One region of the Oceanobacillus caeni genome, then DNA from elsewhere that is predicted to be linked to it. Evidence: a T-box and tRNA genes for the amino acid it is inferred to sense, from the RefSeq annotation. Region 1 holds a T-box; the other holds one or more tRNA genes.
The links. The T-box of region 1 lies ahead of alaS (alanine--tRNA ligase). A T-box ahead of a tRNA ligase gene usually reads a tRNA of that ligase, here a tRNA-Ala.

Region 1 (5,491 bases):
GGCGCAGAGTAATATTCTCAATGATGCAAAACAAGTGTTTTTGGATGTGTTAAAACTAAATCCAAATCATTCCGATGCTTACTATAATCTAGGAGTAATCGAATTATTTAATGAAAATATGGAAGATGCATTGAATTGCTTTAATAAGGCGTTAGGAATTCAACCTGATCATTTACTTGCAGCGAATGGGAAGAAGAATGTGGAAAGCTTATTAAAAGAAAACAGCAACGAATAGTGGGGGTTTACCATGGAAAGTGTTCAGAATTCAGAAGACAAAAAGTATATTAAAGGTGAACTACTATATACCATTTTTCACAATGAGCATGAACATTTTTCCATAGCCAAAATAAAAGTTATCGAGACAAATGAAGATTTTAGAGAAAAGGATGTTGTGATCAAAGGGTATTTTTCGAATTTGACAGAAGCAATGTCCTACTATTTTTATGGTGAATTCGAACGTCATCCAAAATTCGGTTTACAATATAATGTTGTCTCTTATCAAACCTTTGTACCTAATTCAGAAGATGGGCTTATAGCCTATCTTTCAAGCGATTTGTTCCATGGTATTGGTAAAAGATTAGCATCACGAATCGTAAAAAAACTAGGTTCGAATGCTATTTCCAAAATATTGGATGATCCAGAAAGTCTTCAGGATATAAAAGGTTTGAAAAAAGAAACTAGAGACAAATTAGTTCAGAGCCTTCAGGAAAATCAAGGATTCGAACACGTCGTGCTTTATTTATCAAAATATCAAATCGGTTTAAAAATGGCACAAAAAATTTTTGCCGCCTATAAAGAGTCATCGATTGAAAATATGGAAGAGGATCCATACCAGTTTGTATTTGATATTGAAGGATTTGGCTTTCAAACAGCTGATGCGATTGCAAAACAGAATGGACTTTCATTAACACATCCTAACCGGATTGGTGCAGGATGTATTTATGTATTACAAAAAAGTGTACAAGATGGTCATGTATATATACCGCTTGATCTCTGTGTGAATGAAGTGAAGGAATTACTTGCTTCAAGTGTTGAATTAACAGACAATCTTATAGCAGATAGATTAGACGAACTTAATCAAGAAAAGAAGGTAATTATTCAAAGTGGTAACGTCTATTTACCGTCCCTTTATTATGCCGAAGATGGCTTTGCAACCCACTTAAATAGAATTATCCAAAACGAAACAGAAGAACGTACCCCAGTGGCTGAATTAATGAAAATTATTGGAGACATCGAAGAACAAGAAGTATTGAGTTATGGAAAAGAACAATTTGAGGCAATTAATCAGGCGATCCATTCTAAAATAATGATTTTAACAGGTGGGCCTGGTACAGGGAAAACAACGGTAATTAAAGGGATTATTAAAGCATATGCCGCTATATTTGACCTATCTTTGAACCCAGGTGACTATAAAAACAAAGCCGATTTTCCATTTGTTTTAGCGGCTCCTACTGGAAGAGCTGCAAAACGACTAAATGAATCAACTGGGCTTCCAACTTCAACCATTCATAGACTTTTAGGTTGGAATGGTATGAACGAATTTGACAAAGGGGAAAACGAACAATTAGACGGGAAGTTTTTAATTGTTGATGAGTTTTCCATGGTAGATATCTGGTTAGCAAATAGTTTATTTAAGGCTATACCAAATGATATGCAAGTATTATTAGTTGGTGATGAGGATCAACTTCCTTCTGTTGGGCCTGGGCAGGTTCTTTCTGATTTATTAAATAGTGGTTATATTCCTTCTGTAAGCTTAAATGAAGTATACCGACAAAAAGAAGGATCAAAGATTATACAACTGGCACATGAAATAAAAAATAATAATTGTACAGTTGAATCTTTAAAAAACGCGAAGGATTTCAGTTTTATTTCATGTAATGAATATCAGATGATTCAGGCGATAACAACTATTTTTGAGAAGGCGAATGCTAAAGGTATCGATTACAATGACATGCAAGTTCTTGCACCAATGTATCGTTCACAGGCGGGGATAACCGTTATAAATGAGCAGCTCCAACAATTGATTAACCCAAGGAAAAAAGGAAAAAGAGAAGTTAGATTCCAAGACGTTATTTATCGTGTAGGCGACAGAGTCATTCAATTAGTGAATCAACCGGAAGATGGGGTTTATAATGGAGACATTGGTGAAATTGTGGCTATCTTTAAGCCTGATGAAAATAAGGAAAATGAAGAACAAATAGTGATTTCTTATGACGATAGGGAAGTAGTATATCCTAGAAAAGATTATGTGAATTTTACACATGCATATTGCATTTCCATCCATAAATCACAAGGAAGTGAATTTCCAATAGTAGTATTTCCGGTAGTTACAACCTATCATAGAATGCTAAGAAAAAATTTATTATATACCGCCATTACAAGAAGTAAGGATTCTTTAATTATTTGTGGTGAAAAAAACGCATTTTTAAAAGGTATCCAAACGATTGATACAAACAGGAGATATACATCACTAAATGAACGACTTTCTAAAAGACTGGATATTGAAAAAATGCAAGTCTTAGAATCTGAAAATACCGATGAAGAGTTATCTCCGTATGATTTTATGGATTAAATAGTATATTTTGGAAAAAAATGGGCAAGCCTATCATTGAAAACTCATCAAAAAAAGAGGTGTTTAGATGATAATGCGTTGCCCTAATTGTAATAGCAAAGATATTGGAAAAATAGGAGCACAGAATTTTTATTGTTGGTCTTGTTTCATCGAAATGACGGTAGTAAATAATGAATTAGCGGTTCATCAAATCGAAGCGGATGGTAGTTTAAGTTCATTAAATGATTTATTTTCGGAAGAAGAACTAAGATTACAATAGAACTCCTTAGTTATAAAAAATAAAGCTAAGGAGGTTCTAATTATGTTTCGTGATGAAAAGAGAATATCAATTATATACTGGCTTATTTTTGGAGTACTATTCATACTTTTTGCTTTTTTACTTATAAAAACCTTTCCTTATTATGGTAAAATCTTTGTTTTCCTATGGAAGCTATTAACCCCATTTTTAATTTCATGCTTAATCGCTTACTTACTATATCCTGTTATTGAAAAGCTTTGTAGTTATAACATTCATAGAGGAATAGCGATTTTACTTATTTATATTTTGTTTTTTGGTGGGGTTGGATATTTGGTATATAAACTTTATCCTTTAATTATCCAACAAATTCAAGATTTGGCTAATCACTTACCAGAAATGACAAAAACGTATCAAACGATGATTTATAGTTTATATGAATATACCTCATTCATGCCGGAAACCGTACACGATAAAATGGATGAATTTTTTATTAATGTAGAGGATTCACTAGATCAATTATTAACAAAAATAATTAGTGGTTATACGAAAATTTTTGATATGGTCATTACCATTACAGTGATTCCGGTACTGGTTTTTTATTTTTTAAAGGACTATGACAAAATCAAATTATTTTTGAAGAAATTCATTCCTAAAAAGTATGAAACACGAACAACCAAAATTGTTCACGCGATAGATGATAGTTTAGGGGATTACATTCGTGGACAATTTATTGTTTGCTTTTTTGTTGGCTTAACAGCATTTATTATTTTCAGGTTTTTGAATATTGATTACTCTTTGTTATTAGGCGTTATTATGGGAGTTACGAATATTATTCCTTATTTTGGACCTATTATTGGTGCAGTACCTGTTGTTATTATAGCTTTTACAACGACAAATTCTATCAAATTAGTCTTATTTGCCGTTGTTAGTATTTTCGTTATTCAAATTATAGAAGCAAATTTGTTATCTCCGTACATAGTAGGTAGGAGCGTGGCGATTCATCCTATTGCTATTATTTTTGTCCTTTTATTAGGAGGTCAACTGTTTGGTGTTATCGGAATGATTTTAGCAGTTCCCGTCATGTCAATTATTAAAGTGATTGTAACACATATTTCTACAATACCTATTCGTAATTGACAAGTACTTTAATATTTTTTATACTTTAATAAAGTCTGTCTTTTTTAAAGGATTAAAGTATAAGGAATTTCAGTTTGTTATGGACACATGACTGCCTGTAAAGGTCTGATAAGTTCGACTAACCATTAGTGGGGGATGAAGGAAATACCTCACTGATGGAAGTCTCCTTTATAATAAATTAATATAAAAACATTGAAGGTGAAAAGTACATGATTATTTGGCTTCTAGAGAAGGGTTTTCATTGGCTGAAAAAAATCCTAGTTCAAAATCATGGAAAGCTACACTGGAGTGCGATTAATACTCGCCGGTTTCATACCGTTATGATGATCTAAGTGATGAACGAAAAATTAGTTCATAAATAGGGTGGTACCGCGAATAAATCTCGTCCCTGCATGCATGCAGAGAGGAGTTTTTTTTAGTTATCTAGGAATTCTAAAATTTGTATGGCTGTGGATCACTTAGATACAGAAATAGCCACGTCCGGCTCCAGCGCCCAGCGACTAGCGATACTTCCTTCACCTCCGTACGATAAGTCAACATCGACTCACTCCGTTCGTCGTGTTTCCTTTATCTCCTACGGCTCAGTCCAGTCCGTACGTCGCTAAACGGGCGCTTGCGCCTTTGTTCTTAAAGATTTCATCATTTAATAAGTCGATATTGGAGGATTAATGTATGAAACAGTTAACATCAGCAGAAATTAGACAAATGTATATTGATTTTTTTAAAGAGAAAGGTCATCGCGTGGAGCCAAGTGTATCTCTAGTTCCTAAAGATGATCCTTCTCTATTATGGATTAACAGTGGTGTAGCGACTTTAAAGAAATATTTTGATGGTCGTGTTATACCGGAAAACCCACGTATGGTTAATGCTCAAAAAGCTATTCGTACCAATGATATCGAAAATGTCGGATATACAGCCAGGCATCATACATTTTTTGAAATGCTAGGGAACTTTTCTATTGGCGATTATTTTAAAAAAGAAGCGATTGAATGGGCTTGGGAATTTTTAACGGATGAGAAATGGTTGAACCTTAATCCAGAATTATTATCAGTTACGGTTCACCCAGAAGACGATGAAGCTTATGATTTTTGGTTAAATGATATTAAATTACCGAAAGAAAGAATTATCCGTATTGAAGAAAACTTCTGGGATATTGGTGAGGGTCCGAGTGGTCCAAATACAGAGATTTTTTATGATAGAGGAGAAGAATTTGGAAATGACCCGAATGATCCTGAATTATATCCTGGTGGAGAGAATAACCGTTATTTAGAAATTTGGAACTTAGTCTTCTCTCAATTTAACCATAACCCAGATCACACCTATACGCCTTTACCAAAGAAAAACATTGATACAGGTATGGGATTAGAACGTGTAACTTCGGTAATTCAAAATACACCTACAAACTTCGAGACAGACTTATTTTTACCTATCATCCGGAAAACAGAAGAATTAGCTACTACGACGTATGGGAAATCAATGGAAGGTGATACTGCATTTAAAGTAATTGCTGACCATATTCGAACAGTTAGTTTTGCCGTTGGTGA
Region 2 (5,491 bases), on a different contig from region 1:
ATGATTGGTTAGGCGGTTGGACAATTTTCTTCTGGGGATGGTTTATAGGATATGCACCTATGCTAATCGTTTTTATAAGCCGAATCTCACGTGGAAGAACCATTCGAGAATTGATCATTGCCGTTTCAATTGTTGCACCATTAGTTACTAACTTCTGGTTTTCCATTGTTGGTGGAACAGGAGTATTCTTTGAAATTGAAAAACCAGGATCTATTTCTAATGCTTTGAATGAAGGTGGGATGGAGACTGCGGTAATGGCGATTACCAGTCAATTGCCATTCCCAACATTATTTGGGTTAGCCTTTCTATTAGTTTCTATTATTTTTGTTGCAACAACTGCAGATACAATGGCTTATACGGTGGCTGCGACATTAACTGGTAACGATAATCCTAAAAAATGGCTTCGTGTATTTTGGGCAGCTATCTTTGGGCTTACTACTGCGGTGATCTTGACAATCGGAGAAGACAGCATTACTGCTATTCAAAATTCGATAGTCATATCGGCTGTACCCGTCTCACTTCTTATCTTACCACCGTTGTGGAATGCCCCTAGAATCGCTAGAAAAATGGCTTTACAACAAGGTTTAATTTGGGAAAGAGAAATGAGAAAGAAAGTAAATAGATATTAAAAAAAATCCTTTACCTATTCTAATATTGGAATTGGTAAAGGATTTTTATTAATTTTAAAGCTTATTAAAGAGCGAGCGAAGTCCAAGGAAGATGATTGCCACTGAAAATACAATTACTGTAATTGCCCCGATCCAAATCATTAAAGTTGCAATCGGGCCTGTAAAAAGTGTAGTGACTGTTGTTAGTCCGATTAGTGAAAAACCAGCGGCTATAGCAGCTAAATATAAAAGAGCTAAAATGTTCATCATTACCCCTCCTTTTATTCTAATTTTATGTGAAAGGAGGAAATATGATTGTACCAATAACTATATTATTAAAAACATTGAAAAGATTGTATTTGGTCAAGATCTATTCCGAAGTATACCCATCTCCAACCAATCCAGCGGTAACCTGCAACGGATCTTCTTCCAATAAAGGTTGGGTAAAACCAGAAAGCGTCTCTTCTTAACCAAACGTAAGTGAATCGAAATAAACAACCACGTATTGCACCGGGATCTACTGCAAAAAGTTGGGTTTGTGACTGTTGGGGAGTGAAGTTAGGTGGCGGGGCTGTTGGTGGCCCCGCCTGTTGCTCACCTTGCCCAGGTGTACCTGGCTGTCCCGGAAATTGACCAGGCGTACTTGGCTGTCCAGGAAACTGACCGGGCCCACCAGGAAATCCTCCACCTGGAATCCCGGATCCTGTTCCAGGGAACCCCCCTTGGCTAGGAAACATTTGATTCCATGGAAAATTAAATTGCCTTTCATCATCATCATAGTATTCGGTATGGTAGTAATAAGGATCATAATAGTTCATTACATATTCCTCCTCAAAAAATTAGGTCCTTACATTATATGGGGGAAAGTCTAGTTTGATATAGATATAGCAAAGAATAGGCAGTTACCCAGGAACCTAAACCGGCATTAGGACTACCACCTCAAACTTCTAGGAAACAAAGAGGGTAGGTGGGAGATCAACTTCTCACTGATGGAAGGTCTTCTTTATGGACAATGAGGAAAAAATGAAAAAAGCAGTTGACTCTAACGTAACGTAATACCTTATATTGTGAGTAAGGGAGGGGTTATTTTTGCATGTAAAAGAAGTATCTGAGCTAGCAGGGGTGAGTATACGTACGCTTCATCATTATGATGAAATTGGTTTGTTAACTCCGAAAAAGATAAACGGATCTGGGTATCGTATATATTCTGAAGCGGATTTAGAAAGGTTACAACAGATCCTGTTTTTTAAAGAGCTTGGATTTAGCTTGAAAAAAATAAAAGAGATTATGAATAGCTCTTCCTACAAACAAGAAGAAGCATTAGAAATACAAAGAGGGATGTTGATAGACAAAAGAAAACGAATTGATAAAATGATTCAAACCATTGATAAAACGATTCAAAATAAGAAAGGAGAAATTCAAATGACTGATAAAGAGAAGTTTGAGGGGTTTGATTTTAGTCATAACCCATACGAGGATGAGGCAAGAAAAAAATGGGGCGATCATGTTGTAGATGAATCCAATGCTAAAATTAAACAATTATCCAAATATGAAAGGGAATCATTAGAGAAAGAGTTTAATGATATTTACAGAAAGTTGGCGGAAATCCGTCATGAGTCTCCTGATTCTGATATAGCTCAGGAAAAGATTGGTTTATGGTACGTTTATTTAAATAAAATAGGTAATTACTCTCTTGATGCCTTCAAAGGCCTTGGACAAATGTATGTGGATGATGAAAGATTTACTAAAAATATTGATAAGTTTGGAGAAGGATTGGCGAAGTTTATGAGAGATGCGATGGCGGTATATGCTGAGCGTAATCAATCGGAATAAGATGGCACAAGATTAAGTAATGATTACGTTTTGACAATGTTCAACATTTCCTGGGAAATACCGACAGATTATTTGGATGTTATTTGTCTTAGGATGCGTACCAAACGGTATATAAAGATATTCCTAAACTAAAAGGAAATAGCAAAAGAAATCCAAATCATGTAATCACTCTCCAAATCTTGTGTTTTTGGTATAGATGTTGTATATTCTGAATAGAATATGGTGTAGGCGAGGGAATTATCCCTCACCTATTGTTTTGGTTAGGACTTTCGCTTAGTGGAGCGAGAGTCTTTTTTGTTTCTTTTGTTGTTTTAATAGCTTTTTAATAGCTATCGTGAGGTTAATTCCTGCAACAGCTAAATTAATCAAAGATGTTAGGAACACCAAAACGGTCACCACCTCCATAATTACAAAACAAAAAAGACACCCGTTTAAGAGTGCCTTAATAACATAATCTATTAAAAATCTACTTTCACATCATGTTCGGCTAAAGTTTCATAAGTTTCATCATCAACTATAATTAGTGTGAATTCAATATCCTCTTTCATTTCTGGTAGAGCGCCCTCATAATTTTCGATATCCATTTTACCGTTAGCTTTTTTATCTCCGGCAATATCTTCACTAAAGAATACCATGTCATCTACCATTGTACCGTCAATCGAAACGTCACGTGCTTGAACGGTCAGCTTATCACTTGTTTTATTTTCCAAATCGAAGTTAATCGTATATTTTTCTTCATCAAAAAGTTCATCCACCTTATGTTCTACACTTACTAATGTGGCTTTTATGTAATTATCATCAGCAACAACTTCCGCAACTTCCTTTGTTTCTGATTCCGCCTCTTCATCGTTTTCTTCATTTGCATTCTCTTCATCTGTGTTTACGGAATTAATATCTTTTTCTTCCGTAACTTCATCGCCACAGGCTGCTAAGCTTGCAACAACAAATAATGACATTAATAATATTAGTATTTTTTCATAAATACCGATTCCCCCTAACAATTTATCTAAATACGGGTATATTATCCTATATGTGGTAAAATAATGCAACAAAACACCTACCCTAGTATAAAGGAAATTTAGTTAGTTAACTCACTCCTTGACCCCTTAGAATAAATCGGTTATTCTAAGGGGAGAATATGGTTGGGCGAAGGAAATCTCTCGCCTTTGAATTTGGGGATTCTTACTTTGTCGAGTGAGAGTCTTTTTGTTGTCTTGGGCACATTTTTAAAAGCTATTGCCTAGTTTAGGTCTAAATGTAATAGGATTATTGATGATATTTCCGACTATGTTTTTGGTTGCTAAAGTTCAAATTGCTTATCTATTAATTAGGAAATCAGGTGATTATGATAGAAGAAAATAAATTATTATCTGCACTGTGTTATTGGAGTATCTTTTTTGCACCTATCTTATTTCCAATCCTTGTGTGGATTTTCGGAAATGAAACAACCAAACTACATGCGAAAAAAGCACTATGGACACATATAATTCCAGCCATTGCTTCACTTATTGCTATTCTTGTTCTTGGAACCTTAGGATTAGGGTTATCAGAACCTACTGGAGCATTTTTCATTGCAACCATCATCGCTGTAGTCATATGTTTCCTTATTGATATATACTACTTTATTTGGAATATAATTAAGGGGATAAAAGTAATTACTTATTAGAATTCCGATATGAAGGAGTTATGAAAAAAACACTCTTGCTCATTCTATAGTTGAATAAGCAAGAGTGTTCTTTTGTTTGGTTATGAATGGAGCATAGGGGGCTCGAACCCCTGACCTCTTCACTGCCAGTGAAGCACTCTCCCAGCTGAGCTAATGCCCCGATTTATTACCATTATATAGGGGAATACTAATTATTTCAATATCCATTTAATAAATGGTCTAAATGATTTACACTTAACTAAGTATTGCATTATTATATAGAATATATAATTACTAGGAGGATGGACCTTGAATAAGGATAAAGAGAATCAAAAGGTAGATTATCGTATAAAAATAGGCAATCGTGAAGCCTTAATTGGTGTGGGGTTATTTTTATTCAACTTTGTATGGTGGTTTGCCTTTGCATATGGACTGGGTAGTAAAGATCCTTCTGAGTATTCCTATGTTTTTGGATTTCCATCATGGTTTTTTTATAGCTGTGTACTTGGAAGTATCATCATATGTATACTAGTTTTTATCATAGTAAAAGGTTTCTTTAAAGATATACCATTTGAGGATGAGGAGTTAAAAGATAAATGAATTGGCAAGCTACCATTACCCTTTTTGGGACAGTAGTATTAATCTTTTTAGTTGGATTATTTGCTAGTCGGCAAAAAGAGTCATCAGAATCATTTCTTCAAGATTATTACTTAGGTGGACGAAGTTTAGGTGGCTTTGTACTAGCTATGACGATGATGGCCACATATGGAAGTGCAAGTAGTTTTATAGGTGGTCCAGGTGTTGCCTATAATGAAGGGCTAGGCTGGGTGCTTCTATCCGTAACACAGATAGCGACTGGTTACTTTACATTAATGATATTGGGAAAACGCTTTGCCATTGTAGCCCGCCAATATAAAGCAATTACCATTGTAGATTTTTTAAAGGAGCGTTATCAATCTAAGTGGGTAGAGCTACTTTCCGCATTTAGTATTGTTATATTCCTTTTCTCTACAATGGCTGCACAGTGGATAGGTGGTGGACGTTTAATTGAGTCCCTTACCGGATTACCCTATACTTCAGCATTGTTCATATTTGTAATTACTGTATTAGTATATGTTACATTTGGCGGATTTCGTGCAGTAACGTTGACAGATGCGGTTCAAGGGATAATTATGCTTGTTGGAACGTTAATTTTATTAATTGGTGTTGTTTTGGCTGGTGGAGGAGTTTCTAATATTATTCAGGACTTACGAATGGAAAATCCAAACCTTATCACACCATATGGAGCTGATGGGACATTAACTCCAACTTATGTTTCATCTTATTGGATTTTAGTTGGGATAGGTGTAGTAGCACTTCCACAAATAGCTGTGCGAGCGATGTCCTATAAAAATACAAAATCCCT

Region 2: it encodes a tRNA-Ala, which carries the amino acid that the T-box ahead of alaS (alanine--tRNA ligase) is inferred to sense. The anticodon was not compared.

The regions. Positions count from the first base shown of each region.
Region 1 is NZ_JBHTKV010000002.1:19,121-24,611, reverse strand. Features, by position in the region: gene ACFQ18_RS02625 (tetratricopeptide repeat protein) at 1-235, shown strand, start outside; gene recD2 (SF1B family DNA helicase RecD2) at 248-2,572, shown strand; gene ACFQ18_RS02615 (hypothetical protein) at 2,646-2,831, shown strand; gene ACFQ18_RS02610 (AI-2E family transporter) at 2,874-3,947, shown strand; T-box leader at 4,131-4,340, shown strand; gene alaS (alanine--tRNA ligase) at 4,620-5,491, shown strand, end outside.
Region 2 is NZ_JBHTKV010000012.1:62,976-68,466, reverse strand. Features, by position in the region: gene ACFQ18_RS10415 (BCCT family transporter) at 1-629, shown strand, start outside; gene ACFQ18_RS10410 (hypothetical protein) at 684-875, opposite strand; gene ACFQ18_RS10405 (hypothetical protein) at 944-1,426, opposite strand; gene ACFQ18_RS10400 (MerR family transcriptional regulator) at 1,698-2,441, shown strand; gene ACFQ18_RS10395 (hypothetical protein) at 2,900-3,490, opposite strand; gene ACFQ18_RS10390 (DUF4870 domain-containing protein) at 3,787-4,107, shown strand; tRNA gene ACFQ18_RS10385 (tRNA-Ala) at 4,195-4,267, opposite strand; gene ACFQ18_RS10380 (YhdT family protein) at 4,396-4,686, shown strand; gene panF (sodium/pantothenate symporter) at 4,683-5,491, shown strand, end outside.